DNA from 3 places in the Ectothiorhodospira lacustris genome. Region 2 is predicted to be linked to each of the others. Evidence: predicted binding sites of a transcription regulator. Region 2 holds the regulator's gene; each other region holds the start of a gene.

Region 1 (5,809 bases), on a different contig from region 2:
CAATCCGCATTTTATAACTCGCTTGAATCTAGGTGAGTTGCCTGATGACCTTTTTTTAGTGGATGGAAAAAAAGGGAAGCCTACTCTGAAAGCAAGGGATGAAAATGGAGAATATTATCTTCACAGCGCTTATGATCCAATCCGTGAAATGAATCAAGTAATTGATAGAGAAGTCAATCAACAAGAAGAAAATAAAGAAAATCGCATTAGAATAAAATTCTTTATCGTGATAGGAATGGGGTTGGGCTATTGCTTTGACTCCATACTGCCAAGACTGGAAAAAAATCAAAAAATGATTTTGGTGCAGCCGAGCAAGAAAGATTTTTTTATGGCTTTAAAATCAAGAGATTTTTCAGAATTTATCAGCAACGAGGCGGTATCTATTTTTGTAGATGAGCGATCAAGCGATGCTGCCTATGGTGTCGCACAATCTGTCTATTCCATCAATGCAGTGAATTGGAAAATTATTCTGCATCCCGCCTTGTTCAGGAGGTATTTTGGATTTTGCAAGGACTTTGTCCTTCAGTTGAGAGGCAGGCTTTTCTCTAACCGAGTATTGATGAATACAGAAATTGGAATGGGGCATCTTTTTTCTAGCAACATCATCAGAAATATTCCTGATATCTCGATGTCCTCAGGGGTTAACGAGTTTGACGGAAAGTGGCGCGGCAAACCGGTCATTGTTATTTCAGCCGGTCCTTCACTTGATAAGCAATTACCTTTATTAGAAAAATATAGAAATAAAGTGTTGATGGTCGCCGTAGGTTCCGCTTGGAAAAGTCTTTCTATGGCAGGTATTGAGCCTCATATTGTGGCTGCAGTTGATCCTCAGGATTTGAGTCAGAAGTCCTTTGAAGGACAAGTATGCAAAGGGAATTGGCTATTGGCAGATACAGCGACCAACAGGGGAGTGGTAAAAGGTTTTTCAGGCAAGAAGATATTTTCTTCGTCTTATGATGCCATTGATGATTTAATTGAGCTGATTTCAGAGCGGAAAGGAGTATTGAGCGGTGGCGGCACGGTTTCTCATATTGCGTTTAATTTCGCCATAAGAATGGGAGCGAACCCCATCATTCTGGTAGGGCAGGACTTAGCCTATACCAATAATATCACTCATACCCAATTTCATTTCTTAAGGGATCATGAGGGTCTTAACGAAGAGCTTGTTGATGTGCCTGGTTATTATGGTGGGAAGGTAAAAACCAATGTTCAAATGGATGTCTTTCGTTTGACGTTTGAAGATATTATTTCTGTATACCCCGATATTGAATTCATCAATGCAACGGAAGGGGGCGCAAGAATAGAGGGGGCGGAGCAGCGATCATTGCAGGATGTGCTTGAATCTCTGAGCGCTGAAGAAACCATTGATCCTGATGATTTATGGTCATGTCTAAATTCTAATATTAATCATACCCAAAAGGCTCTGAATGTCTTGCTTGACTGGATCAGTCATTTGAATGACGCCAAAGATATTGCAGAAGATATTGTGGATACCTCAAAAAAATTGAAAATGAAGTGGGGTGGTGATGATTTTTCTGATGATTCCTGTTCCATTGAGTTGGAAAGGTTAAATCTTCAATATTTGTATGACAAATTTCGTGAGCTTGACCCTCATATAAAATGGTTGATCGAGTCTTTCACTGGGTCCTCAAGGTATGGTGTTTTGCAGATAATTGAGGAAATGGATGAAGAAAAGCTTCATCAAGATCAGTCGGAGGGGGAGAATGATATCCCAGTCCTGGATATTGATCCAGATCGCTTCAAGGCGCTTGATTTAAATATTGGTTTCTACCAAGATACTGTGCAGGCTTGCAAGTCCGTCATTTCTGTACTTGATGAGACTGTGGAGGTTTTGCGAAAGAATCAGATTGGTAAGGAAGGTATATAATGAACGACAAAGAAGCGGTTATCTTGACCACTCAAGAAGCTGAAAAATATCTGGAAAGGGCCATGCCGGCGCTGAAAGAACTGATTGTCTCCACTCGTGAATTCCATAATGAAGACAATATTAAGGACGTTGGAGAGGCCGTGGAAGGTTTGGGTTGGCTGAGCCAATACAGTCATTCCATGCAGCATCTGGTCGCTTCAGGATATCCTGAAATGGCAGGTCATTTTGCCCAGTTTGAAAAGGATATCAGTTTTATCATATCGCAAATGGTGGAGGGTAGCAGAAATCAGGATCAGGTTCTTATCGCGGACATCATGGAGTATGAAGTGATGCCTTTATTTGAGGCCATGAAAGAAATCATTGGTCAGGTATTGCATAAAATTAGACATCATTAGTGCCCCTGTGGCGCGTACTCTCGTGGGACGAAAACGCCGCCCGGGTTCTGACGGCCTGGGCCGAGCAGCAGTTATCCGGTTGGGAACCAGCCGATGCGTGGAGGGCGGTAAGACCGATGCGTTGAAAAAACGTCGATCGATCCGCCGTCGCCGCCGGACAAGGTCGCTGATGACGACATTCGAGGCAGCGATGGAAGGAAATTCAGTGCAGTGACAGAGGTGGTGGGACTGGATCGCACCTCTTGCCGACCGGTCACGGAAAAAGCAAGCGTCACGCAGAGATGAATTGCTCGATGGGTTGGGCAACGCCCGGATGCGTCCACCTACACCGCTGGCTGGTGGAGCAGACAGGTCGACCGGTCATCCTGGAGGACTGCCCTCCGATTCTGCAGTGCTACACCGGCAGTACGGCTGTGGTTCTGTGGGGAGCTGTGGTCGATTGCTCACCCACAGTCACCCGGCGACCCCGCTCCCACCACGGCAACTCCAGGCTCTAGCCCCCCCCCCTGTATATCCCTATGATTTTTTTATGTTTCCTTCTGAATTTCGGCCTGGAAAGAACCTCCTCCCTCCCGTCTGAATTAATCCTGCATTAGTAATGAGTCGGCCCCTGCCCGAGGGGCTGGGGGCAAGATTGTGTCTGTCTTGCACCCTACCTTTTGCCCTCGGGCGGCAAAGGCGGAAAAAAATTTCCGCTTAAAGGCTAAAGCTTGCCGCTCGGCCGCCGATAACGGGTTTGAGAGCGGCAAGATTATGCCGGTTCAGGCAACACCCAGCCGCTCCTTGAGCCCAAAGGTTTCGTTACCAACGACAAGCGGTATGACGCTTGTCCGCAATCAGGAGAGTCATCATGGCACAGGTACTCAACACCAATGTTCCTTCCCTCAATGCCCAGCGTAATCTGAACATCACCCAGGGGAAGATGACGCAGACTTTCGAGCGCCTGTCCTCGGGTCTGCGGATCAATCGGGCCAAGGACGATGCGGCGGGTCTGGCGGTGAGCGAGCGGATGACAGCCCAGATCCGGGGCCTGAATCAGGCGGCCCGTAACGCCAATGATGGTGTGTCCATGATTCAGACCACAGAAGGCGCCCTTAAAGAGATCACGGCCAACCTCCAGCGCATGCGAGAACTGGCGGTGCAGTCTGCTAACGGTACTTATGGAGCAGGAGATCGTCAAGCTATGCAGGCCGAGTTCTCCGCCCTGAGGCTGGAGATTGGTCGAGTGGGCAGTCAGACCCAGTTTAATGGGAAAAATGTTCTTCTCAGCACTGGTGGTGGCTCACCTGGTACAGTGAAATTCCAAGTTGGCGCCAATAGCGGTGAAATAATTAGTTTCCAATTTAATAAGGGTTTTACCACCGCCTCAGTTGCCGGCGTAAATATTAAAACAGAGACAGTTGGAACTAGTGCCGGTGCTTCGGCTGCAATTACAACAATTAACAATGCCTTGTCTGCCGTTAATAGCTACCGCGCCAATTTGGGTGCCGTCCAAAACCGCCTGGAATCCGCCGTGATGACCATCACTAACACAGCAGAAAACCTATCGGCCTCCCGTTCCCGGATTGTGGATGCGGACTTTGCCCAGGAGACGGCCAATCTGACCAAGTATCAGATACTGCAGCAGGCAGGGACTTCCGTACTGGCCCAGGCGAACCAGAATCCCAATAGCATCATGTCCCTGTTGCAATGATGGTAGACTGAGCAGGACCCTGCCTGCTTACTGAAAGCTCGGGGCTTCCCCCCCCGAGCTTTCCCTTGCTTCCCGCCATCGGGGAAGGAGATGACAGATGGATATTCACACCAGCCCCATGCTGCACACCGCGGATCGGTCGGCATCCCGAGCCGGCACACCATCGCCGGGCGGCGGCAGTTTGCCGGTCCAGGCGGTCAGCGTTGAACGCACCCCACCCGATGTCCCTTCTGCTAATGCCAAGGGAGGCGGCGACCGCGGCGGATTCGATCCCAGTGATGCCCGTAGCCTGGATGCGGCCGTGGAGCAGATCAATGACTTTGTCCAGGTCATCCAGCGGGATCTTGAATTTTCCATTGATGATGATACGGGTCGAACCATCGTCAAGGTGCTTGATCGCCATACACAGGAGTTGATTCGGCAGGTGCCGCCGGAGGAATTTCTGGCCATGGTGGCACATCTGGAGGAAGTGAAAGAGGGCCTCCTGGTCAAGGAGCAGGCTTAATGGCATTTTTATTGCTTGTTTTTTGCCCGGAAGTGTTCCATGTAAAGCCATGCAAAGAGGTGGTCGTTTGCCCTCGAGTTGGGGCTTTGCGATTGCCGGGAGGTCGTGATGTCAACAATCAGCGCAATGGGTGTGGGTTCCGGGATTGATATCCGGGGTCTGGTGGATCAGTTGGTGGCTGCCGAGCGAAAGCCCAGGGAGATGCAGATCCAGCGGAGCGAAACCCGGATCAAGGAGCAGATGTCGGGATTGGGCAGGCTCAAAAGCGCCCTTGCAACCTTCGGCGATGCGGCCAGTAAACTGAATCAAGCGTCAACTTTCCGTCAGATCAATACCCGGGTGACGAATGAGGGGGTGGTATCGGCCACAGGTACCAGCACGGCACCCCAGGGCAATTATGATGTGAACGTGATCAATCTGGCCCAGGCCCAGCGGATGGTGACCCGGTCGGACATGTTTTCCGGTGTGACGGACTTTTCCGCCTCGGGTACGGCCCTGGGGTCCGGGGAGATGATCTTCAGTTTCGATGGAGGTGGCTCTGAAACCATCTCCATTGCCAATGGCTCGCCGTCTTCCCTCAATGATTGGGCAGCTGCCATCAATAGTCAGTCCAGCCGATTGACGGCGTCCGTGGTGGATGACGGCAGTGGTCCCCGCATGATTCTGACCTCTGCCCAGACCGGAGAGGCCAATGCGGTGACGGGGATTGCCGTGAATAATGCCGGCGGCGGCCTGATCGAAAACTTTGCCGCGGATATGTCCGGTGTGGCTCAGACCGAAACCAACGGCGGCTTCACGCTGCTTCGGCAGGCCCAGGATGCCAGGGTTGAGATTGATGGCATGGCGGTGACCCGCAGCACCAACGAGATCACCAATGCCATTGATGGCGTGACTTTGACCCTGTCCAGCGTGGGCGAAAGCCGGGTCATCGTGGACGAGAAGCAGGGCGCTGCCCGCACGGCGGTGGAAGATTTCGTCAAGGCTTACAATACGCTGCTGGAAGAGTTTTCCCGTTTGGGGGCCTTTGATAAGGATTCCAATACCGCTGGCCTGCTCAACGGGGATGCCACCCTGCGTTCGGCACAGACCCAGTTGTACCGGATCATCGGTGATCCGGTGGGGCCGACGGACAGTCCGGTGAGAATCCTGGCGGACATGGGCATTGGTACCGAGAAGGATGGTACGCTCAAGATTGATGAGACACGTCTGACCCAGCGCCTGTCGGAGGATAGGGAAGCCTTGGTCAGCTTCTTCACCGACGATGAGCACGGCCTGGCAAAGCGGCTGGGGGACTTCGTCAACAACTTCACCGGCAATGACAGTCCCAT
Region 2 (5,809 bases):
GGCCGACCCCGGGATGCCCGAGCCTGAAGCGGCAGTGTCCCTCAAGGCCGATGCCGGGGTCCGTGTTTCGTCAGGGGAGTTTCCGTCGCTGCGCGCCCGCCGTGATGATGTGTGGGCGGAGGAGGGGTTGCATGCCCTGATGACGCCGGTGGTAGAGCCGCCGCCGACCTCGCCCCCGGCCTCGGAGCCTGCCCCCTCGAAACCGGCGAGGGCCAAGAAGGTCGCCAATATTGAGTGGTCCCAGGAACCGACCCTCCTGGCCATGCAGAAGGAGATTCAAGGGCTGCGGGCCATGCTGCAGGACCAGCTCGCCAGCCTGGCGGGGCAGGAGTTCATGCGCCGAGATCCGGGACGGGCCGGCGTGGTGGCCAGACTGCAGCGCATGGGACTGGAGCCGGAGCTGGCCAAGGAGATCGCCATGGCAATCAGCCATCCCGATGACCCTGCGGAGGCTTGGCAAGAGGCCTTGACTCATCTTTCCGGGCGTTTGGCGGTGACCCCCGATGGCATTCTGGATCAGGCTGGCATCATGACCCTGGTGGGACCGAGCGGCGTGGGCAAGACCACGACGGTGGCCAAGCTGGCCGCCTTGCAGAGCCTCAGGCACGGCCATGATTCCGTGGCGCTGATCACCACGGATGCCTATCGCATCGGCGCTCATCGACAGTTGCAGACCTTTGGTCAGATCCTTGAGGTTCCCGTCTATCTGGCGCAGACAGCACGCCAGCTGGGAGATATGCTAGAGGGGTTGAAATCCAAGCGCCTGGTCATCATTGATACGGCAGGCACCAATCAACGGGACATGAAACTGCTTGGCGAGTTGGAGTCCCTGACGTCGGTGCCTTCTGCCAGGACCCTGCTGGTGATGGCGGCCAATGTGCAGAAAGCCGTGATGATGGAGACCGTGAAGTCCTTTGCCCGATTGCAGCCGGAGGGGTGCGTACTGACCAAGGTGGATGAAGCCGCTTCACTGGGTGAGGCCCTGTCGACCCTGATCAGTGCCGGCCTGCCGCTGACGTTCGTCAGCGAAGGTCAGCGCATACCCGATGATCTGCGTCCGGCCCGTGGCGCCCGGCTGGTGGCCACCGCCGCCAGGATGGCGGATGCCGGTGGCGAGCGTGGGGATACCCGTCAGGCCCAGGTGGTTTCTCCCATGTTCCGTGAGCCCATCAACCAGCCCAACGCCAGGTACGTCCATGCCTCCAGTCAGTAATTCTCAGGCGGCCCGACTTTCCTCACCGGTCGATGCGGTCGCTCCGGTGCGTGTCCTGGCAGTGTCCAGCGGCAAGGGTGGTGTGGGCAAGACCAATGTGTCGGTGAACCTGTCCGCCGCCATGGCCCAGAGCGGTAAGCGCGTCATGCTGCTCGATGCCGATCTGGGGCTGGCCAACGTGGATGTCTTGCTGGGATTGCAGCCCAAGGCCAACCTCTACCATGTGCTCAACGGCGAATACACCTTGGACGAGGTGCTGCTTGAAGGTCCGGCGGGCATGCTGATCGTGCCGGCCGCTTCGGGTATCGCCCGCATGGCGGATCTGGAACCAGCGCAGCATATCGGTATCATTCGTGCCTTCAGCGAGTTGTCTCATCCCCTGGATGTGCTGGTGGTGGATACTGCCGCCGGCCTCCATGACAGCGTCACCAGTTTTTGCCGGGCCGCCCAGGAGGTGCTGGTGGTGGTGTGCGATGAGCCGGCTTCCATCACGGATGCCTACGCCCTGATCAAGGTGCTTTACCGGGATCATGGCCTGACGCGCTTTCGCATCCTTGCCAACATGGTCCGCAACGACAATGAGGATGAGGGCAGGGTCCTGTTTCGCAAGCTGGTGTCGGTCTGTGACCGTTTTCTGGAGGACGTGATCCTCGATTACGTCGGCGCCATCCCCCATGATGACCTGCTGCGCAAGGCGGTTCAGCGTCGGCAGAGTGTACTGGAGGCCTATCCTTCCAGCCCCGCCGCCCGTGCCTTTCGCGCGGTTGCCGGTCGCATCGACCAGTGGCCCATGCCCCGCAATACCCGTGGCGGTATCGAGTTTTTTGTGGAAAGGTTGATCAACAGCGGTCGAAACGACTTGGAGCCAGTCACATCAGTGCCATAGCCATGTACGCCAGCAAAGAGTCAGACCATACTCGACTGGTGGATGAGCATGTCTCTTTGGTTAAGCGAATCGCTTACCATCTGCTCGCCCGCCTGCCTGCCAATGTGCAGGTGGAAGACCTGATCCAGTCCGGGGTCATTGGTCTGCTGGAGGCTGCCCGTCACTATGACCCTTCCCAGGGGGCCAGTTTTGAGACCTATGCCGGCATCCGGATTCGTGGTGCCATGCTGGATGAGGTCCGCCGGAGCGACTGGACGCCGCGGTCCGTGCACCGTAATGCCCGGCGTATCAGCGAGGTGATCCGGGAGATTGAAAACCGGGCGGGGCGCGAGGCGACCGGCCCGGAGATTGCCGCTACCCTGGGGGTGGATCTGGAAACCTACCACGACATGCTCCGGGATGCCGCCGGTAGCCGCGTGCTGGGTTTTGATGACCTGTGCGAGGGGGATGGGGATGTGGACAACTTCCTCCCGGGCCTGGGGCCGACTCCATTGGAGTCCGTCACCCGGGCGGATTTTCAGAAAGCCCTGGCCGAGCATATCAACACTTTGCCTGAGCGAGAGCGTTTGATCCTCTCTCTGTATTATGATGACGAGCTGAACCTGCGCGAGATCGGTGAAGTGCTCGGCGTCAGCGAGTCCCGGGTTTGCCAGATCCACGGTCAGGCGCTGGTTCGTCTCAGGGCCCGCATGGTCGAGTGGGTGGCGGACGGTGAGCGGGTCTGATGCCCTCTTGCCGGCAGAATTGATTTCAGAATGCCGGAACACCCCGCTCAAGGGCGTGTCTTCGGTGTGTGTTTAATCGGGAGGTTATTGTGGATAAGAACATGAAGATCCTCATCGTGGATGATTTTTCCACGATGCGCCGCATTATCAAGAACTTGCTGCGGGATCTTGGATACAACAATACCGCCGAGGCTGATGACGGCAGTACCGCACTGCCCATGCTGCAGAACGGTAACTATGACTTCCTGGTCACCGACTGGAACATGCCCGGCATGCCCGGCATCGATCTGCTGAGGGCTGTGCGTGCCGATCCCCGGCTCAAGGACATGCCCGTCCTGATGGTGACGGCCGAGGCCAAGCGCGAGCAGATTGTTGAAGCGGCTCAGGCCGGTGTCAGCGGCTACATCGTCAAGCCTTTCACCGAGGAAACCCTGAAGGAGAAGATCAACAAGATCTTCGAGAGACTGCAGGAAAAAGGGTGAACAACGTCATGGAGAACCAGGAAGACAGCAAAGAGGCCCTGTTCAAGCAGCAGCAACTGGAACGCGCCCGGGAATTGGTCAAGCTCATGGAATCCGGCAATGAAGAAGGGGCCGGGCGACTCATCGAAGAGATGGGGCGCATGCACGAGAGTCTGCTGTTCCAGGAACTGGGCAAGCTGACCCGGGACCTGCACGAGGCCTTGAACAGTTTCCGCCTGGATTCCCGTCTCTCCGAACTGACCCATCAGGATATTCCGGATGCCAAGGAACGTCTCAACTACGTGGTCGCCATGACTGACCAGGCCGCCCATCGCACCCTGAACGCCGTTGAGGCGGCATTACCGGTCTCGGAAATGTTGGCAAACCGGGCGCAGGCATTGCGGGCTGACTGGGCTCGTTTTCGCCAGCGGGAAATGTCCGTGGACGAGTTCCGCTCAGTGAGCCAAGCCCTGGCCGAGTTTCTGGAGGATACGGAACGGGATGCCGAAACGCTGCGCAGTCAGCTTTCGGAAGTGCTCATGGCTCAGGACTTTCAGGATCTGACGGGGCAGGTCATCCGCCGCGTCATGACCTTGGTGCAGGATCTGGAAGACAGCCTGGTGGGGCTGGTGCGTATCTCCGGTAAGCGTCTGTCCACGCCGGAAGGCAAGGACAGGGGCGCGGGGACCGAGCCGGCCGGCCCTGCGGTCAAGGGGACGTCGGATCAGGGCGACGTGGTAAAAAGCCAGGATGATGTGGATGACTTGTTGTCCAGCCTTGGATTTTAAAACTTGTCCTGTCACCGGGACGTCGGCCTGTTTCAGATTTCGCCGGTCCGGCCGCCAAACCGGAATATCAGGGTGCGATTGCACTGGGCGTGAGAGACGGACATGAGTCTGGATACCGACGACGAAATCCTTCAGGACTTTCTGGTTGAGGCCGGCGAATTGCTGGAGGGCCTCAGTGAGCAGTTGGTTCAGCTGGAACAGACCCCCGACGATAAAGATCTGCTCAATTCGGTCTTTCGCAGTTTCCACACCATCAAGGGTGGGGCCGGGTTCCTGAATCTGGAAAACCTGGTCAAGATCTGCCACCGGGCCGAAGACGTGTTCAACCTGCTGCGCCAGGGGCAGCGTCATGTGGACAGCAACCTGATGGATACCATCCTTCAGGTGGTGGACGTGTTGAACCGGATGTTTGATGAGGTGCGCTCCGGCGAGATGCCGGCCCCTGCGCCGGATCACCTGATGGCGGCCCTGGAACCCCTGACCCTGCCCCAGGGGGAGGCACCGCCGCCGCCTCCGGTGCCGACACCCGTGCCGACACCCGTGTCGCCGCGGTCCGTGCCGGCTCAGGGGGAGCTTCGGGGGGATATCACGGATGACGAGTTCGAGGCTTTGCTGGATGCCCTTCAGGATCAAAAGCAAAACGGCGGCCCGAAACCGGAGAGCATGACGTCTGCGGTTCCACCGCCTGTCTCCGCGGGAAAGGCTCAGGCTGATGGCGACGCCATCAGCGATGAAGAATTTGACCAGCTGCTGGACGAACTGCAGGGTAGAAAGCCGGAGTCCGCGGCTTCCGCCCAGGCATCCCCCCCTGGGGCAGGCGATACCATCTCCGATGATGAATTCGAAAGCCTGCTGGACAGCCTTCACGGCAAGGGGGAGGGACCTAAAACCGCCCAGCCGAATGTGCCGGCAGCAACATCGTCGGCGGCACCGGTAGCCGGCGGCGTGGAGAAGGCGGCCAAGTCCACTCCCTTGGCCGATACATCGGTTCGTGTGGATACCAAACGTCTGGATGACATCATGAATCTGGTGGGGGAGCTGGTGCTGGTGCGCAACCGCCTGGCGACCTTGCGCTCACGCATGCGGGATGAACAGGTATCCAAGGCCGTGACCAATCTGGACGTGGTCACGGCGGATCTTCAGGCGGCCGTGATGAAGACCCGGATGCAGCCGATCAAGAAGGTGTTCGGGCGCTTTCCCCGGGTGGTCCGGGATCTGGCCCGAAGTCTCAAAAAGGAGGTCAATCTGGAGCTGTGGGGGGAAGATACCGACCTTGACAAAAACCTGGTGGAGGCCCTGGCCGATCCCCTGGTGCACCTGGTGCGAAATGCCGTGGATCACGGTATCGAGTCACCGGAGGAGCGCTTGGCCGCCGGCAAACCGCGTGTCGGCCATGTGGTCCTGTCAGCCGCCCAGGAGGGCGACCATATCCTGCTGACCATCTCCGATGACGGCAAGGGCATGGATCCGGATGTGCTGCGCAAAAAGGCAGTGGAAAAAGGCTTGATGGATGAGGATGCGGCTTCGCGTCTTTCGGATAACGACGCCTTCAATCTCATTTTCAGGGCGGGCTTTTCCACCAAGACGGAGATTTCCGACGTATCCGGTCGCGGCGTCGGTATGGATGTGGTGAAGACCCGGATTGCCCAGCTCAATGGACGGGTGGATGTCACTTCCGAACTGGGCAAGGGCAGCATCCTGAGTATTCGCCTGCCCTTGACCCTGGCCATTCTGCC
Region 3 (5,809 bases), on a different contig from region 2:
AGACAGTCGTGCTTGATGTCGTAATCCCAGATACCCAGTCCGGCGGCTTCCGTGGCCAGTTGCAAACGATATTGATTGTCCTGCAGACGGCTTTCCGCCAGTTTCTCCCGGGTGATGTCACGAAACACTGCCAGCATGCAGGGTCGATCGGCAAAGGAGAGCAGCGTGACGCTGACCTGGACGTCGATGAGGGTGCCATCCTTGCGTCGGTGGCGGGTTTCAAAGTTGTCTCGCCCCTGACTCATGATTTTTTCCACATGTCGGGCCACTTCGTCAGGGGATTCGAGGGCCTCGTAGTCGGCAATGCGCAGACGGACAAACTCCTCGGCGGTATAGCCCAGTTGCCGGTGGGCCATGGCGTTGAACTCCAGTGTGCTGCCGTCGTCCGGATCAATCAGTAGCGTGGCATTGGGATAGAGTTCGAACAGGGTCCGGAACCGCTTTTCCTGCTGTTCCAGGGCATGGCGGATTTCCAGCTGTTCCGTCTGGTCCACCAGATAGCCCCGCAGACTCGTGAGGCGACCCTGATCGTCATAATCGGCAAAGCTGTAGTCATAGAAGCGCCGGTATTCACCATCCTTCTTCCTCAAACGATACTGGTGTTCCAGCACCGTGGCCTGGTGGGCCAGGTAGTCCTTGACTTCCCGATCAAGCCGGTCGACATCTTCGGGATGGGTCAGTGCCTTGAAACCGGATGGATCGGCCAGCAGTTCTTCCGGGGTATATCCCAGAATGTCGGTCACATTGGGGGAGATGTACTGGAGCGGCCAATGGGATTCTGGTAACCAGATACAGGCCATGACCGGCCCTTGGGTGAACAGATCCAGTTCCTGCTTCAACTGGTGGACATGGAGGTCCGTCTCGTTGACGGTCTGCAGGAACAGAAAAAAACCACCCTGTGGCGCCAGGGGCTTGGCCTTGAGGTCCACCACCACCGGCCTGCCTTCCCGATGGATCATGACCTCACGCCCCTCATGGGGCTGACCTTCCTTCAGGGCCTTGAGTACATGGCAATGCGCCATCGGAATCCAGCGTCGTTCATGGTCACAGTGGCGTTGGCCATCCTGGCCACCGTGGTGGGTACAGCAGAACAGGTCCAGTGCCCGATGCCCCACCACGTCGGTGTGGGTATAACCGAGCATGTCGCTGAATGCCTGGTTGATGCGGGTGACAATGCCGTCGTTGTCGATGATCATCAGGCCGGCCGGTACTTCTTCGGTGAGGCCGGAGAGGGTTCGGTTGGCCTGGAGCAGTTCCTGGTTGACGCGATCCAGTTGTTGTTGATGTTCCTTGAGCAGGTTGAACCAGCGGTTGTAATACAGGCTGACCAGATCCCGTTGTCCCACCAGACCGATGAAGCGGTTGTCCTCATCCACCACCACGACCCGCTTGATACTCTGTCGGCGGCAGAAGCGTAGCGCCTGGGAGATGGTGGCGTCCTGGCCAAGGGTCTGTAACGGCGTGGTCATGCAGGTGCCGATGGGCTGATTCAGATCGGCACCGGTCTCGATCAGATGGATCACGTCCCGTTGGGTGAGGATGCCCACGGGAGTGTCCTTTCGGATCACGATGGTGGCGCTGAAACGTCCCTGGTCCATCCGCTGCATCACCTCCCGCACGGACTGGTTTTCCTCGGCGGTGAGGGGCTGCATGCCCTGAATCAGTTGCCCCAGGCTTTGACTTTCGGCCAGTACTTCCGGGTCCAGGCTGCCGGCCAGATCGCTGTAGCTGACAATCCCTTCCAGGTTGCCTTTCCTGCTGACCAGGCAGATATGCTCGGCTTCGTTGCGGATGGCTTTGAATCCCTCCAGCACACTTTCCTCCGGGGGCAGGATGGCCGGTTCCGGCAGATCCAGTTGATTCAGAGGCGTGGTCAGGGGGACATTTTGAATCCGTAGTCGCAGCAGCAGGCTGGAGATCAGCAGTCGATAGCCTTGGTCGTGGATGACCACAATGGCGCGGATATTGTGCCTGTGCATATCCTGGGTGGCCTGGGCCAGGGTGGCGCTGGCCGGCAGGGTGATCACCCGCGGGGTGGCGATGCTGCGAAGTTTGGGGAAGAACATCCTCGCCTCGGTGAGATCATCAATGCATGTTTGCATGTTAACCAAACCAGTGCCGCTTGTGCCCGGAAATTGCGTGATGCCGCGCCGGATCAGCGGCAGATGCCCGACGGGTTATCACTGGGCATGGACCTGCCGGGCGGTTCGGGTTAGCCTGCTTCGGATCACCAAACAACCCAGCAGGAGCCAGTCAGCATGGTCACAGCCATCATCCTCATGAATGTGGAACGCAGCCGGATCAACGCGATCGCGGATCGTCTGGCGGACATGAAGGAGATATCCGAGGTGTTCTCGGTGAGCGGCAATTACGACCTCATCGCCATCGTCCGCGTCCCGCGCAACGATGACCTGGCCGAGTTGGTGACCCACCATTTGCTGACTATCGAGGGACTGGAGAAGACCAATACCCTGCTGGCCTTCAAGGCCTACTCCAGGCATGACCTTGAGGCGATGTTCTCGGTATAGGGGGAAAGCGTGTGTTTAACCCCCGTGGAGACCCATGACGGATCTCCGCGGGGCCTGACATGCGGCTCAGGCCGTGGTATTGATGATGGTACCTACGTTGGTGGGGAGTGCGGCACTGCTCACGTCCGGCAATGCCTCCACCAGGGCCAGGGCACCCTGGGCCTGCGTGTCGATGGCCTTTTTGAGCACCGCCGTGCCGACGTCCTGAGCGAGCTGCTGCTGGGACATCCGGGTGGCCAGACTGGCGATTGCGTTGACGTCCATAATGAACACCTTTGGGTTTTGCGTGAATGTCCGAGGCGCCTGCAAGGCTCCTCAGTCAGTAGATCGGCTGATTGGGCGCAGACTTTAATTTAAATTTTCTGAACAATGCCGTTCGATAACCGCCGGGGTGGGCTTGGCAAGGCATCGCCCGGCTTATCTCGGGGATGAATCGTGTTGCAGATATCCAGTAGTGTGGCCCTGGGCGAGTGGGAAATCGAACTGACTCAGATCCGGGCCCAGGGTGCCGGGGGGCAGAACGTAAACAAGGTGTCCTCCGCCGTACATCTTCGTTTTGACATCCCCGGATCCAGCTTGCCAAGGGTGTACAAGGACCGGCTGTTGCAACGCGCCGATCAGCGGATCAGCAAGGAGGGGGTGGTGATCATCAAGGCGCAGCGTTTTCGCACCCTGGAGCAGAACCGGGAAGATGCCCTCGCCCGTCTGAAGGATCTGATCCTGGACGTCATGAAGCCGGTCAAGATACGCAAGGCGACGCGGCCCACTCTGGCCTCAAAGCGGCGGCGTCTGGAGGGCAAGATTCAGCGTGGCAGGACCAAGGCCCTGCGGGGCAAGGTGGGGCCTTAGAGGCTGCTCAGGGCAGCCGGTGCTGTTCCAGCAGGGCCTCGCGGATCCGGCCCGACAGGGGGGCGCCCGCCATGGTCATGATGACGGGGTGGATGTCCGTGGCTTCGTCATTGAGTACCGGCAGGGTGAAGGTGCGCAGCACCCGTCGGTGGGGCTCGCCATGCTGGTCCGGCTGGATCACATGTTCGCCATCCATCTGGCCCACCACCACCCGGGGGCCGGCCTCCAGGATCTCGATCACTTCGCAGTGAATGCCGTCCACCATGGCCTCGCGGCCGATCAGGGATTCCAGAAGTTTGAGCAGGTCTTTCATGGCGGTCAGTATACTCGATGTCAGGGGCCGGCCCGAGGGTCCGGCCCGGCGTCATGATGTGGTAGGCGTACGACACCCTTGCCGTTCATAGGTGATCATTGCATGAAATGGGAAATACTCAAGCTCCAGGACCTGTATCGGGGTTTCTTTCACCTGCGGCATCTGCGTCTGTCCCATGGCCGCTTTGAAGGCGGGGAACCGATGGTCGTCGATCGGGAGCTCCTGGATCGGGGCCATGCCGCCGGGGTCTTGCCCTATGATCCGGTGCGCGACGAGGTGTTGCTGGTGGAGCAGTTCCGGGTGGGTGCGATTGAGTCGCCCCATGGCCCCTGGCTGATGGAGATCATCGCTGGTTTGATCGATGCGGGTGAACGGGCCGAATCAGTGGCGCGGCGGGAGGCCCTGGAAGAGGCGGGTTGTCATCTGGACGAACTGGTGCATGTGCACGACTATTACGCCACACCGGGTAGTTCCACGGAGCGGATTTCCCTGTTCGTGGCGCGGGCGGATCTGTCCGGCGCCGGGGGGATTCATGGTCTGGCCCATGAGGGAGAGGAGATCCGGGTGCATGTGCTGCCCGCGGAAGAGGCCTTTGACCAGCTGGATCGGATGCAGGTGGACACCGCCATGACCATCATCGCACTGCAGTGGCTGCGACTGAACCGGGAGGGCCTGCGGGAGCGCTGGGGCGGGTAGGAAGCCGCCCTTCTCCTGTTGCGGGAGAAGGGCGGGGATGCCTGCTTACTTGTTCAGGCGGCTGTCGATCAGCACGTTCACCACCTCTGGATCGGCCAGGGTGGAGGTGTCACCCAGGCTCTCCAGTTCGTTGGCTGCGATCTTGCGCAGGATGCGGCGCATGATCTTGCCCGAGCGGGTCTTGGGCAGGCCGGCGGCGAACTGGATCAGATTGATCTTGGCGATGGGGCCGATCTCGGTGCGGACCAGCTTGACCAGTTCATCGGCCAGTTCCTTGCTGCCTTCCTCGCCCGCCATGAGGGTGACGTAGGCGTAGATGCCCTGGCCGGTGATGTCGTGGGGATAGCCCACCACTGCGGCCTCGGCCACCTTGGGATGCAGCACCAGGGCGGATTCGATCTCGGCGGTGCCCAGGCGATGACCGGAAACATTGAGCACGTCGTCCACGCGACCGGTGATCCAGTAGTAACCGTCCTCGTCACGGCGGGCACCGTCACCGGTGAAGTACAGACCCGGGTACATCTTGAAATAGGTCTCGACGAAGCGCTTGTGGTCACCCCACAGGCTGCGCATCATGCTCGGCCAGGGGTTTCTGAGGCACAGGTTGCCTTCCGCCGGGGTCTCGGTGATCTCGTTGCCCTGATCGTCCACCAGCAGGGGTTCCACGCCGAAGAAGGGCTTGGTGGCGGAACCGGGCTTCATGTCCACGGCACCCGGCAGGTTGACGATCATGTGGGCGCCGGTCTCGGTCTGCCACCAGGTGTCGACGATGGGGCAGCGGCCGTCACCCACCACCCGATGGTACCACTCCCAGGCCTCGGGGTTGATGGGCTCGCCCACGGTGCCCAGCAGGCGCAGGGTGGAGCGCTTGTGCTTGGTGACGAACTCGTCCCCGACACCCATGAGCATGCGGATGGCGGTGGGGGCGGTATAGAAGATGGACACGTTGTGCTTGTCGCACACCTGCCAGAAACGGCCGTTGTCCGGGTAGTTGGGCACGCCTTCGAACATCAGGCTCTTGGCGCCGTTGGCCAGCGGGCCATAGATGATGTAGCTGTGGCCGGTGACCCAGCCCACGTCGGCGGTGCACCAGTAGACTTCGCCGTCCTTGTAGTCGAACACCAGCTTGTGGGTCATGGCCGCTTGCAGCAGGTAGCCGCCGGTGGTGTGCATGACGCCCTTGGGCTTGCCGGTGGAGCCGGAGGTGTAGAGGATGAACAGCGGGTCTTCGGCGTCCATCGGCTCGGCCGGGCACTCGGCACTGGCGGCGGCTACTTCCTCGTGGTACCAGACATCACGGCCTTCCTTCCATTCCACCGGCTCGCCGCCGCGCTTGACCACCACCATGGTGGTGATGGTGGGGCACTGGGCGGCAGCCTTGTCGGCATTGCCCTTCAGGGGCACCTTGCGGCCACCGCGCAGA

The links. Region 2 encodes FliA, which starts transcription of late flagellar genes. Its sites were predicted from a motif close to GCTAAAGTTNNNNNNNNNNCNGCCGATA; they were not measured.
Region 1: the regulator FliA is predicted to act here: its motif matches at 2,986-3,013, upstream of LQ952_RS11690 (flagellin N-terminal helical domain-containing protein).
Region 3: the regulator FliA is predicted to act here: its motif matches at 2,854-2,881, upstream of LQ952_RS04035 (YjfB family protein).

Annotation. Positions count from the first base shown of each region.
Region 1 covers NZ_JAJNQM010000061.1:14,136-19,944, forward strand. The annotation lists gene LQ952_RS11680 (motility associated factor glycosyltransferase family protein) at 1-1,888, shown strand, start outside; gene LQ952_RS11685 (DUF8042 domain-containing protein) at 1,888-2,283, shown strand; gene LQ952_RS11690 (flagellin N-terminal helical domain-containing protein) at 3,134-3,976, shown strand; gene LQ952_RS11695 (flagellar protein FlaG) at 4,074-4,481, shown strand; gene fliD (flagellar filament capping protein FliD) at 4,590-5,809, shown strand, end outside.
Region 2 covers NZ_JAJNQM010000004.1:27,201-33,009, reverse strand. The annotation lists gene flhF (flagellar biosynthesis GTPase FlhF) at 1-1,213, shown strand, start outside; gene LQ952_RS01630 (MinD/ParA family protein) at 1,260-2,099, shown strand; gene LQ952_RS01625 (RNA polymerase sigma factor FliA) at 2,102-2,824, shown strand; gene LQ952_RS01620 (chemotaxis response regulator CheY) at 2,926-3,306, shown strand; gene LQ952_RS01615 (protein phosphatase CheZ) at 3,315-4,073, shown strand; gene LQ952_RS01610 (chemotaxis protein CheA) at 4,176-5,809, shown strand, end outside.
Region 3 covers NZ_JAJNQM010000012.1:23,116-28,924, forward strand. The annotation lists gene LQ952_RS04025 (PAS domain S-box protein) at 1-2,102, opposite strand, end outside; gene LQ952_RS04030 (Lrp/AsnC family transcriptional regulator) at 2,259-2,528, shown strand; gene LQ952_RS04035 (YjfB family protein) at 2,595-2,792, opposite strand; gene arfB (alternative ribosome rescue aminoacyl-tRNA hydrolase ArfB) at 2,964-3,377, shown strand; gene LQ952_RS04045 (hypothetical protein) at 3,385-3,690, opposite strand; gene LQ952_RS04050 (NUDIX domain-containing protein) at 3,793-4,386, shown strand; gene acs (acetate--CoA ligase) at 4,432-5,809, opposite strand, start outside.